Regions from separate parts of the Eubacterium sp. BL-380-WT-2B genome, predicted to be linked through region 2. Evidence: riboswitches for the same ligand, from Rfam matches in the RefSeq annotation. Region 2 holds a riboswitch; each other region holds the start of a gene.
What was found. A riboswitch is a leader RNA that binds a small molecule or an ion and turns the genes downstream of it on or off. The one in region 2 is predicted to bind cobalamin.
Positions count from the first base shown of each region.

Region 1: linked by a shared signal. The riboswitch ahead of FYJ53_RS08425 (LytTR family DNA-binding domain-containing protein) and the one ahead of FYJ53_RS15930 (ABC transporter substrate-binding protein) in region 2 are both predicted to bind cobalamin.
Region 3: linked by a shared signal. The riboswitch ahead of FYJ53_RS02540 (ABC transporter substrate-binding protein) and the one ahead of FYJ53_RS15930 (ABC transporter substrate-binding protein) in region 2 are both predicted to bind cobalamin.

Region 1 is NZ_VUMP01000004.1:15,866-20,908, forward strand. It holds gene FYJ53_RS08415 (ABC transporter ATP-binding protein) at 1-346, shown strand, start outside; gene FYJ53_RS08420 (MATE family efflux transporter) at 361-1,752, shown strand; cobalamin riboswitch at 1,788-1,950, shown strand; gene FYJ53_RS08425 (LytTR family DNA-binding domain-containing protein) at 2,354-3,073, shown strand; gene FYJ53_RS08430 (sensor histidine kinase) at 3,109-4,419, shown strand; gene FYJ53_RS08435 (cyclic lactone autoinducer peptide) at 4,560-4,709, shown strand; gene FYJ53_RS08440 (accessory gene regulator ArgB-like protein) at 4,709-5,043, shown strand, end outside.
Region 2 is NZ_VUMP01000007.1:311,354-316,396, reverse strand. It holds gene FYJ53_RS15945 (MTAP family purine nucleoside phosphorylase) at 1-294, shown strand, start outside; gene mtnA (S-methyl-5-thioribose-1-phosphate isomerase) at 353-1,387, shown strand; gene FYJ53_RS15935 (sugar phosphate isomerase/epimerase) at 1,397-2,179, shown strand; cobalamin riboswitch at 2,213-2,388, shown strand; gene FYJ53_RS15930 (ABC transporter substrate-binding protein) at 2,493-3,443, shown strand; gene FYJ53_RS15925 (iron ABC transporter permease) at 3,514-4,548, shown strand; gene FYJ53_RS15920 (ABC transporter ATP-binding protein) at 4,548-5,043, shown strand, end outside.
Region 3 is NZ_VUMP01000001.1:529,054-534,096, reverse strand. It holds gene FYJ53_RS02550 (ABC transporter ATP-binding protein) at 1-123, opposite strand, end outside; gene FYJ53_RS02545 (iron ABC transporter permease) at 123-1,208, opposite strand; gene FYJ53_RS02540 (ABC transporter substrate-binding protein) at 1,224-2,240, opposite strand; cobalamin riboswitch at 2,352-2,532, opposite strand; gene FYJ53_RS02535 (SDR family oxidoreductase) at 2,594-3,364, opposite strand; gene FYJ53_RS02530 (ABC transporter permease subunit) at 3,562-4,368, opposite strand; gene FYJ53_RS02525 (ABC transporter ATP-binding protein) at 4,361-5,043, opposite strand, start outside.

The DNA.
Region 1 (5,043 bases), on a different contig from region 2:
TGCCATGATCTTTATCTGCCACGACATGGCCCTGGTCCAGAGCCTGAGCCACCGGCTGGCTGTCATGTACCTGGGCAATATCGTGGAGACCGTGGGCGGCGGCGAGCTGTGTGAAACAGCCATGCACCCCTACACCCAGGCGCTTTTGGGGTCGGTGTTCTCGCTGCATATGGACTGCTGCAAGAAAATCGAAACCATCCCCGGCGATCCGCCGAGCCCGCTGGAGCTGCCTCCGGGCTGCCCCTTTGCCGGGCGGTGTGAAAAATGTATGCCCGTCTGCAAAGCCGAAAAGCCACGCCTGAAGGACGTGGCGCCAGGCCACCAGGTGGCCTGCCATCTCTATTAGTTAAGGAAAGCATTATGGAAGAAACCCGTGAAATCCCGTTAAAAGGCCAGATGACCGAGGGGAAGATAGGCCGGCAGCTGCTGCTGTTCGCCCTGCCCCTCATGTTCTCAAACCTCTGCCAGCAGCTATACAACACCGTAGATGCTGTGATCGTCGGCCGTTTTGTGGGCGCAAATGCCCTGGCCGCCGTGGGCGCGAGCAGCCTGCTCATCACCTTCATGATCTATTTTTTCATCGGCCTGTCCATCGGGGCCAGCGTGCTGATTTCACAGTTTTTCGGCAGCCGGAAATACGACAAGGTGCAGGAGGCTGTGCACACCGCCGTGGCCCTGAGCCTGGCGGCCGGCCTTGCGCTCACCGTTCTGGGCTTGACCCTTGCGCCGGCCATGCTGCGGATGATGAACATCCCAGAGGCCGGGCTTGCCTACGCCGTGCCCTATATCCGCATCTATTTTCTGGGCATGATCCCCATGACTTTGTACAACATTGGCAGCGGGATTCTGCGCGCGGTGGGCGATTCCAAAACCCCGCTGGCCTGCCTGGTGGTCACCGTTGTGCTGAACATCGGGCTCGACCTGCTCTTTGTGGGGCCGCTTGGCATGGGCGTGGCCGGCGCGGCACTGGCCACAGCCTTTTCGCAGCTGGCCGCCGCTGTGCTGATTGTCATTATCCTGCTGAGGGCTGATCCCATCTACCGGCTCCGGCTGGCCAAAATCCGGTTTCACGCACAGGTGTTCAGGGATATCGTGCGAATTGGCCTGCCCGCTGGACTGCAGTCTGTGCTGGTCTGCTTTTCCAACGTAGTGGTCCAGTCCCAGATTAATACCTTTGGGCTGGAGGTCATGGCCGGGTTTACCGCCTATATGAAAATTGACGGATTTCTCTTTATGCCCATTGACGCCTTCTGCCTGGCGATTTCTAACTTTGTAGGGCAGAACATGGGCGCTGGACGCTGGGAGAGGGTGGTAAAGGGCAAAAACGTCTGCCTGCTTTTGTGCGTGGGCGTGACCATCGGCCTGGGCGCAGCCATTATCCTGAACGCCTGTCTGATTCTGGGCATGTTTACCTCGGACGAAACAGTGGTTTTAAACGGTATGCGCCAGCTTTACACCGTGGTGCCCCTTTATGGTATTTACGCTGCGGATCAGGTGTTTGTGGGCGTGCTGCGGGGTGCCGGGGCCACGGTAATCCCTATGATCATCACGCTTTTGTGCATGTGCGGCCTGCGGCTGGGCTGGATTTTTACCACCCTGCGGTTTGTCCACGACGCGCGCATGATCTACATCAGCTATCCGCTGACCTGGATTGTGACAGGGGCGGTACTGGTGCTCTATTATTATAAAGGCAGCTGGCGGCCAGAGAAGGCAGGCTTTAAAAATCGTAAATATTTAAAAAGAAGTTGTTGACAAAGCCGCTCAAAGGGCGTATGATGAAGTTAATTAAATATTGAATGATCCTATGTAGTGGGAAAAGGGTGAGAATCCCTTGCTGTAATCGCAGCTGTAATGCAAAATGCTTTCTGAAAAGCCACTGTCAACGATGATGGGAAGGCGGAAAGATGATATTGCTGAGCCAGAAGACCGACATAGTGATTGGTTCTTAAAAGACTCCGATTTAGAGTGCTTAAGAAACGAAACAAAAACCCTTACCATCCAGATTATACTGTGTTCGTTCATCCCTCTCTGAATCCGAGAGGGATTTTTTTATGGAATTTAAGGACGGTCACCTTATCATTCGTATTTAATTAAATCTCATAATGCCTGTTCCATCAGACAGGCGTCATTAAATCCTCTTTTCAGTCAGCGAGGCTGAAAAACCCTCCCTTTTTTGAGAAGCTCCAAACGCCGGGGCTTCTTTTTTTGAAAAAAATCTTGAAATCTTCGTTTTTATAGAGTATTTTTATGGTATAAAATTATTAAGGGGAAATAATCTTCACGATGGCTTTGTATAGGGTGCGGGAAGAAAATATGGTATAATGGAAGAAATACTGGAAAGGCAGTGGATGGGATGATTAGAATTGGGATTTGTGACGACAATGCTTTGATTGCAGAAAAGCTGGAGGCGCTCATTATCAGATATGGTGAGGAACACAATATTGATGTGGAGACATACGTCTATCATGACGGCAGTGAAGTGCTTGAAGACCGTATCCAGTTTGATATCCTTTTTCTTGACGTGGAGATGCCGGAAACAGATGGGATTGATACGGCCAAGCAGATCCGCAAGTGGGACGCCCGGGTCAAGATTATTTTTATCACCAGCTACACTCACTACATGCGCAACGCCTTTGCTGTGCACGCGTTTGAATACCTGGTCAAGCCTTTTAACACGGCTAAGGTAAACATGGTGCTGACCGAGGTGTTTGATTTTATTGAAAAGGAAAACAAGAGCCATGACATCTCTCTGATGATGGGCGGCGAGCTGAAGGTTTTTGCCAGCAATGACATTTATTATTTTGAGCGTGTGCGGCGGAAGATTAAAATGAGCACCACCCAGGGCGATTTTGAATTTAACGGCGTTCTGAGTGAGATCATGGAAAAGGTTAAGGACTTTGACTTTGAATACTGCCACAAGAGCGTGATCGTGAACCTGTTTCACTGTAAGCGTATTGCGGGCGCCGACCTGTATCTGGACAATGGCGAAACCCTGCCCATCGCCCAGAAACGGGCCGTGGAATTTAAGGCGCGGCTGTTTGATTATATTGAGGAGAATTTTAAGCTGTTGTAGAGGATTGGCTAGGAGGATAAGTTTAGGGGAAGAGTATGGATAAGTGGATTTATATATTGGATATGTTCTTGTCTTATGGCGTATCAGGTTATGTAATGATTAAATTTTTATCTGATTTATTTGAAAGAAAGTATAGTGGGAAAATTTATATTTTAGCTTGGTTATTATTTGTTGTAGTAGCTATTGCGTTTAATCTAACTGGTATTGCGATTTTAAAGAGTATATATGGAATAATTTCTGCATGTGCTTTGGGCTTGTTGCTTTTTAAAGCAAAAGATAAAAGAAGAATAGTAGGCGCAGGTGTCTTCTTTTTTCTGTATATGTTCATTATAGATACTTTATCAGTCTTATTCTTTACGGTTTTTAGTGGAAGAACAATAGAAACTGTTCGAAGCGATATAGTTTTGTTATTTATTTGTGGGTTAGGAAATCAAATTATGCTATTATGTTTTTACAAACCAATTGTAACATTAATGAAAAAGCATAAATTTGATATTATTACCTTACAGCAGAATTTGTTTTTGATAGTTTTGGCGTTATTTGAAGCTGCGTTGCTTATTTATATCATGAGTTTTATTGATAAGACTTCAAGTGGTTTAATGTTAACTATGATGATTGCGGGTTTTTTAGGCTTGGATACATATCTAATTTATCTTTTTGAAACTATCTCACAAAAGTATGAGCTCGAAAGAGAGATAGACTTAAAAAAGCAACAGGAAGAAATGCAAAATAATTATTATCATAGCATTGAAACACAATATGATCATTCACGCCGTTTGATTCATGATATGAAAAATCATATGCAAACTCTTGAGGAAATATATAGTGAGGGAAGCGGCATAGAAGCAAAACAGTATGCAAAAACGATTTTAGAGAGCATGGACGCTTTTTCGGGCCGTTTTAAATGTAAAAATCGTGTACTAACAATTATAGTTAATGACAAGATTTTAAAATGCGATGAACAAAGTATAAAAATTAATACGCAAGTAGAAGATTTAAACTTTGATTTTATAGACCCTTTTGATATGACCACAATTTTTTCAAATTTATTGGATAACGCAATTGAGGCCTGCTCAAAGGTTCCGATCGAAAGAAGAAAAATTGATTTAACGGTTTATAAGTTTAACGAATTTATAACAATCAGTATTCGGAATCCCTATAATGGCAAACTGGTTTGGGATAAAGACAGTCTGGTATCTACAAAGGGCGGGAAACATATGGGGCTAGGCCTGAAGAACGTGAAGTCGGCCGTAGAGAAATACGAGGGCACAATGCAGCGAAAAAGTGATGAAGGTCGTTTCGAAGTAAAAATTTTAATGTCACCGGAAAGTAGAATAGACGTATAAATTTGTATTTGGAGCATGGACGATGTCAAAAAGACAATCAAAAGGGGCTTTGGGGTAAATTGGATTGAAGATATCCTCAGCAAACACTAAAATGATGAATATCAGCTGATATATTCATTAATTTTAATGAGGTGTCTATTATGAAAAAGAATAGTTTAAAAGATAAAATGCTAAAAGGTGTTGCGAAATCAGCAAGGCAGGAAGCAATTAAAAATGCAAATTCCGCTTGCTGGGTAATGCATCACCAAGACAAACTTCCCGAAAAAGTTAAGGATCTGCGTAAGTTCTAATGATTGGTCGGGGTGCCAAATGGACGGTTAACCGTCTGGTCGCGCACCGGATCATCGATTTAGATGATGTGGAAATTTACCAGTTTGGCCTGGAATCGGCCATGCTCAAGGCAGTTCACTACGCTTCCATGCTTTTGGTGGGCCTGCTTCTCGGCATGCTGCCGGAGACCATAGTCTTTTTAATTGTTTATGCGGCCATCCGCGCCTATGCCGGCGGTTACCACGCCGATACACGCGGGGTCTGCTATCTGCTGTCATGGATCACAATACTTTCTGTTTTACTCATTGCCCGGTTCTGCCCGGCGGGGACGGTTGCGGTGGTTACCGCGGCGCT
Region 2 (5,043 bases):
GACGGCGGCACCGTTGTGGTGGTTAACGGCCCGCGCTTCTCGACCCGTGCCGAAAGCCGCATGTTTGTCATGATGGGCGCAGATGTCGTCAATATGACCCAGTATCCCGAGGGTTACCTGTGTCTGGAAAAGGGGATTCCAGTTGTCAACATTGCTCTGATAACCGACTATGACGCTGGTCTCGAGGGCCGCCCGGACATCAAGCCAGTGCAGGCCGAGGATGTAGTGCGTGTGCTCGAAGATAACAATGACCGGGTAAAACAGCTGATTTTTAAGATGATTGAACGCATATAGAAAAAGTTACCTCCCTTAACCAAGGGAGGCTTTTTCAGATATCGAGAAAGGAAGAACCATGAAACCTGTTTATTATGAAAATGGCGCTTTGAAAATGCTTGATCAGACGCTGCTGCCAACCGAGGAGGTAACGCACAGTTACACTGACTACCGTGAGATTGCAGCAGCCATTGTGGATATGATTGTCCGCGGCGCGCCGGCCATTGGTGTTACCGCCGGATATGGCGTTTATTTCGGTGCCCTGGAATTTGAAGGACTGCCGCGGGGGGCTTTTTTAAAGGAAATGGAGACAGTCTGCCAGGTGCTCCGGGCAACACGGCCAACTGCAGTCAACCTGTTCTGGGCAGTGGACCGGATGGAAGGTGTGATCGAAAACAACGCGGAAAAAACACCGGCAGAGATCACAGCACTTCTGAAAACCGAGGCAGATGCCATTTGCAGTGAAGATATCCAGATGTGCCGGGATATGGGCGCATATGGCGCGGAGCTGATCCACCGAAAGGACACCATTCTGACCCACTGCAACGCCGGAGCCCTCGCTACTGCGGATTACGGGACGGCGCTCGGCGTTGTGCGCGCCGCCTGGGAGGCAGGCAAGGAGATTTCCGTCTATGCCGACGAGACAAGGCCTTTCCTGCAGGGAGCCCGCCTGACCGCCTATGAGCTTCAAAAAGATGGTATTCCTGTCACACTGATTACCGACAATATGGCCGGCTGGATGATGAAACAGGGAAAAATCGACTGTGTGGTGGTGGGAGCAGACCGTATTGCCCGAAATGGTGATGTGGCCAATAAGATCGGAACCTACAGCGTCTCCATTCTGGCAAAGGCCCACGGTATTCCCTTTTATGTGGCAGCGCCAACCTCAACCATTGATTTTAATATGTGGTCCGGCGATGATATTGTCATTGAAGAAAGGGATACCCGGGAAATCAGCCATATCAAGGGGCAGCAGATTGCGCCGGACGGTGTGCGCATGGAAAACCCGGCCTTTGATGTTACCCCGCATCAGAATGTCACAGCGATCATCACAGAAAAGGGCGTCGTGTATCCGCCCTTTGACCTGAGCATACCCAGGCTTCAGGACAAATAGGGGAAGCTGATGAAATACAGTATGTTTTCGTGGTTTGGCTATTTCATGCCTTTTGAAGAGCGTATTGACGTGATCAAAGAAGCTGGCTTTGACGAGGTGATGATTTCCTGGGAGGACGAATGTGAGCCCTATTATCTGGAGAAGGAAAAATTCCCGGACATTGTGCGGAGCAAGGGGCTTGGGATCACCAACATTCACGCGCCTTTTATCGGCTATAACGATATCTGGGAAAAAGGACCTGCGGAAACCCGGGCGCTTTTAGACACCTTTGTCAGCTTTGTGCGGGACTGCCATATCTTTGAAATCCCGACGGTGGTGGTGCACACCAATGATCTGGATCTTGGTCCTTATAAATGGGAAAACGGGCTGGCCTTTTTTTCCGAGCTGGCGGAGGCCGGAGAGAAGTACAGTGTCAATATCGCCGTTGAAAATGTGTCGCGTCCGTTTTTGCTGAAGGGGCTGCTGGACGCCATCCATGCCGATCATTTTGGGATGTGCTATGACAGCTCCCATGACTATATGCTGCCCTGCGGCAGGGGAAGAATTCTGGAGGCATACAAGGACCGCATCAAGGCACTGCACCTGTCCGACAATGACCTGCGTATTGACAGGCACTGGATACCGGGCGAGGGGAAGATTCCCTTTGGCGAGGTCATGTCTGAGATCCTGAGTACGGGTGTGGATTTTATATCCTATGAGGTTATCGCGAATGACGAATGGAAAAAGCGGGAGCCCCTTGACTTCTGCCACGCAGTTCGGAACAGTCTGGATCTGAATAACAATAATTTCTAATTGCACAATTCGGGGATTTGTGCTAAACTTCAATTAATAACTTAATGATGCTGTTTTGTTAGAGGAAAGCGGTTGAAATCCGCTACAGCCCCCGCTACTGTAATTGCAGACAAGATCCTCATAGACCACTGTCAGGCGTATCCTGACGGGAAGGGAGGATGGAGAAGGAAGCAAGAGTCAGGACACTTGAAGCAAAGCAATATAATCACTTCGGAGGGAAGTAGAGGATTGTATATTATCATAATCCGGTCTCTCTCATGGAGCCGGTTTTCTTTGTTTTAAGCTGTTTTAAATTTATTTTATGGAGGGACCAATGAAAAAGAAAGTATTGAAAAGTTTGCTGATGGCTCTGGCCTGCGCGGCGCTTTTGCTTGGCGCGGCAGGTTGCGCTCAGAAAGGTCAGGAGGGCGGAGAAGTTTCCGGCGCAGTTACCGGAGAAACCGCTTATCCCGTCTCCATTACTGACGATTTGGGCAACAATGTAAAAATCGAAAAGGAACCTGCAAAGATCGTGTCCTTGTCGCCTGCGAATACAGAAATTCTGTTTGCGCTGGGTGTGGGAGACAAGGTTGTCGGGCGGACCGATTACTGCAATTATCCAGAGGAAGCCGCTCAGGTAGCGGCCATTGGCGATTACAATAATCCCAATGTGGAAAAGATCATTTCCCTTGCCCCGGATGTTGTTCTGGCAGGTGATCTGATCAGCGACGATGTCCGCAGTCAGATTGAAGCCACCGGCGCGAAGGTCATCACCTTTACACCCATGTCTGTGGACGCGGTGGAAAGCACCATCATCAATACCGGCAAAGTGGTCAATGCCAATGACAAGGCTAAAGAAATCACAGACAGCATGACTAAGAAATACGATGAAATCAAGGAAAAGGCCGCGGCAGCCAATCCGCAGAAATCGGTCTTTATTGATATCGGCGGCTACTACAGCGCTGGGGACAACTCGCTGCTGGGTAACATGCTCAAGGATATCAATGCCAAGAACATTGCCTCCGATGCCGGCACAGACTGGCCGCAGCTGAGCGTTGAGCAGATCATCGCAAAGAATCCGGACGTCTATGTGTCTTTCTTCACCACACCGGATGAAATTAAAAAGGTACCGGGCTTTGACCAGGTCAATGCGGTTAAGAATGACGCCATTGTCTATTATGAAATGCTCTCTCCGGACAGCGACCTGATCCAGCGTCCGGGACCCCGCGTTGTGGATGGGCTGGAGCTGCTGGCTGCAGCCGTTTATCCGGATCAGTTTAAGTAGAAAAATTTCTCCGCAGGCAGGCATTTGCCGCCTGCGGAGGTTTTAAACAGACGGTTGAGGAAGAGGACGGATGAAAACAAAGTTGAAAAGATACGCGATGCCCTTATCCATTGTGGGGTGCCTGATCTTAATTTATTTATGCACCATTGTAGGCATTACCTCCATTCCTTTTGGCGAAGCCAACAGGATTTTACTGCACGAGGTTCTGCACCTGCCTGTTAATATGGAGGGAATATCCGCCGGTAATATTGCGATTATCTGGAATGTCCGGCTGCCAAGAGTCATTTTGGGCTTTCTGACAGGCGGAGCGCTGGCGGTCTGCGGCGCTGCCTACCAGGGGATTTTCAAGAACCCCATGGCAGACCCTTTTATTCTTGGGGTGTCCTCCGGCGCGGCGCTGGGCGCGTCCATCGGGATTGTCATGCACTTTTCAGCAGATTTTTTAGGATTAAACGGAACGGCTGTTTTAGCTTTTGCTGGTGCCTTTCTGGCGATCTTTTTAGTGTACAACATTTCAAAGGTCGGGAGAAAAGTGCCGGTCGCTTCCCTGCTGCTGAGCGGGATTGCCGTGAGCCAGTCGCTGACGGCTTTTATGTCTCTGCTCATGATTTTCAATGTCCAGAGTATGAATCAGATTATGTTCTGGACCATGGGCAGTCTGAACGGTAAGGGATGGGACCAGGTAATCACTGTTTTACCTTACGTTGTCATGGGCTGTCTGATCCTGTTCACAACCGTCCGGGAGCTGGATATTATGCTTCTCGGCGAGGATGCCGCCACACAGCTTGGGGTCAATACCGACCACCTGAAGAAAAAGGTGCTGGTGGTCTCCTCGGTAATCACCGCAGCGGTGGTTTCTGTGACAGGGATTATCGGTTTTGTCGGATTAGTGGTGCCGCACATTGTCCGGATTTTATCCGGCCCGAAGCATCGGATTCTGCTGCCCTTTTCACTGGTATTTGGAGGAACCTTCCTCATTATCTGTGATACGCTGGCCCGGACGGTTTCCTCACAGGAAATTCCGGTAGGAATCATCACCGCTGCCTTTGGCGGGCCTTTCTTTATTTATCTTTTGCGTAAATCGAAGAGAGGAGGCGCCCGTTAATGGAAGACTCTGTTATGCTGAAATTTGAAGGCGTTCATACCGGTTACGGCAGCAAAGAGGTGATCAAGGGCTTTACAGCAGATATCCATAAAGGCGAGTTTGTCGGCCTTATCGGCTCAAATGGTACCGGTAAATCCACGCTGCTCAAATGCCTTTCTGGTCTTCTCCCCATCACAGGCGGCCGGATCGTAGTGGGCGGCAGGGATAACGCTGGTCTCAAGCAGCGCGAGCGCTCTCAGATGGTAGCAGTGGTACCGCAGTCCTTTGACATCGATTATGATTTTACAGCTGAGGACATTGTGCTCATGGGCCGAAATCCTTATCTGAGCTATAAGGACCGTGAGAGCGCCGAGGATTACCGGATTGTGGAGCAGGCCATGAAGATGACCAAAACCCTTGGCTTCAGAGGCCGCATGTTCAATGAACTGAGCGGCGGTGAGAAGCAGCGTGTGATCATCGCCCGGGCCATTGCCCAGGAGCCGGATATTATTCTGC
Region 3 (5,043 bases), on a different contig from region 2:
CTTTCCGCTGCCGTTGGGACCGATGATCCCAATGAATTTTTTACTCTGGACGTCAATGCTCACGCCCTTTAAAATCTCGCAGCCGCCCAGTGTCTGGGTAATGTCCTGGGATCTGATTTCCATTATTCGCCACCTCCAAAACCGTAGCTCTTACGCATCATCATATAAATAAACACCGGTGCGCCCACCATGGACACGAGAATCCCGATGGGCACCTCGGTCTCGGGCAGCAGGGTGCGGGCCAGCACATCGGCCCAGATCAGAAAAATGCCGCCGGTCAGGGCGCTCAGGGGCACCAGCTTGCGGTGGTCGGTGCCAAATACCATGCGCACCGCGTGGGGCACCACCAGCCCGATGAATCCAATGGTGCCGGATGCGTACACACACAGGCCAATAATGAGCGAGGTCAGGACCAGGTACACATGGCGGTAGGTGTTCAGGTTGGTGCCCAGGGTGATGGACACATCGTCGCCCAGGAGCATGAGGTTCAGGGGGCGGTGCTGGCTCCAGAAAAAGAGGGTGCTGGCCGCCACCACGACAAAGATGACCAGTGTGGGGCCCCACTTGGCCCCGGACAGGCTGCCAAGCATCCAGAAGGTGAGCTGCTGGGTGGTGTTGGGGTCGTTGGCCATAAAGACCATAAAATTGGAGAAAGCCATGCACAGGGCGCCCAGGGCCATGCCGGAAAGGATGAGCTTGACGGAGTTGGCCGGCCCGCCAATGTTGGCCACTGCCACCACCAGCATGGAGATCAGAAAGGCCCCGATAAAGGCGCACACACCCACACCGCTGCCGCCGAGCACAGCGCCCAGCCCAAAGAACAGGGCTGTGGTCGCCCCCAGCGACGCCCCGGAGGAGATGCCCAGCACATAGGGCTCTGCCAGCGGGTTCTTGACAATGGCCTGCATGACCACGCCGCAGATGGACAGGCCCATACCCACAGCCAGCCCCATGACTACCCTCGGAAAGCGGATCAACCACACCACGTTGTGGGCCGCGCCCCTGGCGTAGGCACTCAGGCTGTCCAGATGGAAGAGCTCGTAGCCGATGACGCTGTACACATCCCGGATGGACAGGTCCATGGAGCCGATGGTAACCGCTGCCAGGGCCGAGAGGATCAGCAGCCCCAGCATGACCACGCATACAAACACATAAAAGGGCTGGCTCTGGAGCCGCCCTTTATCTTTGATCAGTGCGCTTTGTCTCATAAAAAAGCCCGCTGACTAGTTCAGGTTTAAATCTGGGTACATCCCATTCGCGATGGTATGAATGCCGTCGATGGTACGCACACCGCTGCAGTACATCTGCCCCAGCTCGATGGGGATCACCCGGTTGTTCTTCACTGCGTCGATGTCGGCAAAGGCCGCGTTGTTCATGATGGCGTCCTTTGTCTGGGCGGCCATGTCCTGGTCGTCACGGTCCATATAGACTGCGAAGATGACTTCCGGATTGGCAGCGACCACGTCCTCCTCGCCCAGCTTGGACGCGTCCGGACTGGCCAGTGTGCCCTTAAGCTTGGTGACCATATCGCCTGCCAGTGTGGTGGCCCCATAATTGACAATCTGACCGCTCTGGTCCTCCATCACCAGTACTTTGGGGCTCTTGTTTTCCTTCTGGGCATAGGTCTCTGTCTGTTTCACAGCGTCCTTGATGGCGTTCACCAGTTCCCCGGCCTTATCCTCCACGTCAAAGATTTTGCCCAGGTTCTCAAAATCCTGGTACTCGTTATCCAGTGTTTTAGGGGACACTGCGCCGCTGTTGAGCATGTTGTAGCTGTTCACGCCCTGGCTCTGCCACTCCTTCATGCTGCCCAGGTTCTTGTCGGAGAACAGGGAGGTCCAGCTCAGGATCATATCCGGTTCCAGAGCAGTGGCGGCTTCCTTGCTGGGTTTGAATTCGGACAGATAGTTGACCTTGGCGAAAGCGTCCTTGTACGCTGGCTTCACCTCGTGATCCAGACCGCTGGCAGCCACAATTTTGTCCTCCAGGCCCAGGGCCAGCATGGTCTCGATGGCGTTCTGGTATACGGCCAGCACCTTTTCAGGCGCCTTTTCAAAGGTCATTTCCACAGGCTGCTTGTCGTAATCGTAGGTGGTGATGGTGACCGGATAATGGCCGTCTGTGCCGGCGCTCTGGCTGGCGCTGTCATTTCCCCCTGCGCTGCCGCACCCTGCCAACACGCCTGCCGCCAGCACTGCGGACAGGGCAATCCCTAAAAACTGTTTCTTCAAGCTTCTCATTTTTCTACCTCTTTCTTAAAAAATCATATAAAAAGAGCCTGCCGACACATCGCCGACAGGCTCCCATTTACCTATCTCAGGTTCTCCCAGTGACAATCCCCTCACCGGACAAACACGCGTAACACTAAAGGCAGGTCTCCTGACTCACAGCTCCTCCGCACTCCGCTCCCTTCCCGGCCCGAGGCCAGTGGTTTACTGCGGCGCGTCCCTGTTTACAGTGATGGGTTCGTACCGGATTCACACCGGTTTCCCTATTCTCCTTTTTCAAGGCACCCTCAATGGTTTGATTCAATTGTTAATATTAGTATAAGCGAACTTTTCAAAATTGTCAACTGCCGGCGCCCTGAATTTCCTCAGATTTTCCTGAGCACGTTCCAGAACGCCATGCCCAGCCCGTGGGGTACCACCTTGCCAAACACCCGCAGCCCGAAGCTTGCAAGGCCCGGCGTGGATACGGCCGCGCCCAGGCGGCTGTCCCTCATAGAGCGGCGCACAACCGTCTGGACGGTGCCCGCAAAGGGCAGGTGGCGCACCGCGGAGCGGTCCGCGTTGGCGCTGGCCCGCGGCACAAACTCGGTATTTTTGATCCAGTAGGGGCAGACCGCTGTCACCCTTATGCCCCGGCCGAACAGCTCCCAGCGCAGAGCTCTGGTGTAGCTTAGGAGGAAGGCCTTGGAGGCCGCGTACAGGTTCATGCCGGGCAGGGGCATAAAAGCCGCCACCGAGCAGATCTGCAAGATTCTCGCGCCTTTCTGCATGTACGGCAGTACCCTCAGGGTCATATCGACTGCTCCCCGGCAGTTTAAATCAATGAGGGCATTGCTGTCCGCTTCGGTCACCTCGGCGTAATTTCCCAGCTTCCCCATACCCGCGGCATTGACCAGCAGCCGCACGTCCGGCTGCTTCTCGGCCATCAGGGCTGTCAGCTCCGGAAAACTGCTGGTGTCTGTCAGGTCCATGACTACAGGCCTCACCGGTGTTTTTACTTCCCTGGCCAGCGCTTCCAGCCGTTCCCGCCTCCGGGCAACGGCCCAGATCTCATCCAGATGCTCACGTTCACTGATCTGTTTTACAAACTCGCGTCCAAGCCCGCTGGACGCCCCGGTCACTATGGCTATTCTCATAATCGCTCCTTCTTTCATCAGTGCTTCGGGCCTGCCTCTGGCAGCACCCTTTTTATGTACATACCACTTTCAGAAAAAAATAACCGAGCGCGCCTTTTTTATAAGAATCCCCCAAGATACAGGCTCAAAAGGCTCAAAACACCTTGGATACGTGTTTTGAGCCTTTTGAGATTCAGATCTCAGTCTGCTTTTTATATTTACAGCGGCAGGTCCTTCCGCCTGAAGACCAGGATGCCCAGGGTATACAGCACCACCGAGACTGCCGCCAGGGCCGCCATGCACAGGCCCACGGTGTCGCCTCCAGCGATGATCTCGGCAGGGTCAAACAGGCTGTACAGGGTCGTGTAGCGCACAACGTCCAGGTCCTCGCTGACGCCGGAGAGCATCATGAGCACCAGAAACAGAACGGGCAGGCCCCCGCCCAGGGCCAGGGACAGGCGGCTCTCGTTAAACAGGCAGGAGGCAGAGAAGCCAATGGCGCTGACGGCCAGCTGCATGAGCAGGGCGCCTGCGTTGACGAGCAGAAAGGCGCGGATGTCCAGATCGCCCGGGAACAGAGCCTGGCTGACCGCGATCCCCATAACGGTCACAAAGACCATGAGGAGGATATTGGACAGGATCAGGGCTGCGGCCTGGGTTGCGATGACCCTGGTCCGGGAATTAGGCGCGGACAGCAGGCAGGCCATGGCGCCGGAATCCACCAGCTTTGCCGCCGCGTTGTTGCTGGCGATAATGTTAAAAATCATGGGCACCATGATGACAATAAAGCCGTAAAAATAGGAGCCCAGAAAGCCCACAAGGCTTGTCTCAGCGCCAACGTCCAGGTTCATGGCGTTTATCATCTGCTGGGGCAGCATGTCCATCATCTCTTTTATGCCGTCCATGGAATCCGGGTTGAACATACTGATCTCAACACCCATATACATGGCCAGAATGGCCGCGAAGATGACAAGTATCCTGAGCTGTGATTTAAAGGTTTTTCTGAAAAGCGGCCCGCTAAGCATGATGTTTACCTCCGTAATACTGCATAAAAATATCCTCCAGATCCTGGGAGACCGTGTCCAACGCCATGACGTGGTAGCCGGTGAGCATTTTCAGAAAGCTGTCCATGCTCCCTGCCACCCGCACCTCCACAAGCTGGGGGTGCTCCCTCAGCTGGCGGGTGCCGTTGCACCGGGCCGCGAAATCTCCGGCCTCTTTAGCGGTGGCGAAGCTGACCTGGTAGATCTTGTGGCGCTCTGCCTTGAGGGAGGCCACACTGTCCAGGGCTGCCAGCTCCCCGGCGCGGATAATGCCCACCCGGTCACAGGTCCGCTCGACCTCCTCAAAGCTGTGGGAGGACATGAGAATGGTCGTGCCCTTTTTCTTCTCGTTCTGGATCAGGCGGATAAACCGGTTCTGCATGAGGGGGTCCAGCCCGCTGGTGGGCTCGTCGAGGATCAGGACCCCGGGGTCGTGCATGAAGGCGGACACCAGGCCCAGCTTCTGCTTGGTGCCCTTGGACATCTTACGGATCTTCCCTTTTGGGTTCAGGTCGAAAAAGCGGATGAGCTTTTCCATTTTCGCACGGTCCTTCATGCCACGCATCTCGGCCATAAAGTTCAGAAACTCCACGCCGGTCATGCTGTCGAAAAAGGCGATCTCCCCGGGCAGGTACCCTAAAAATTCCTTGATCTCAG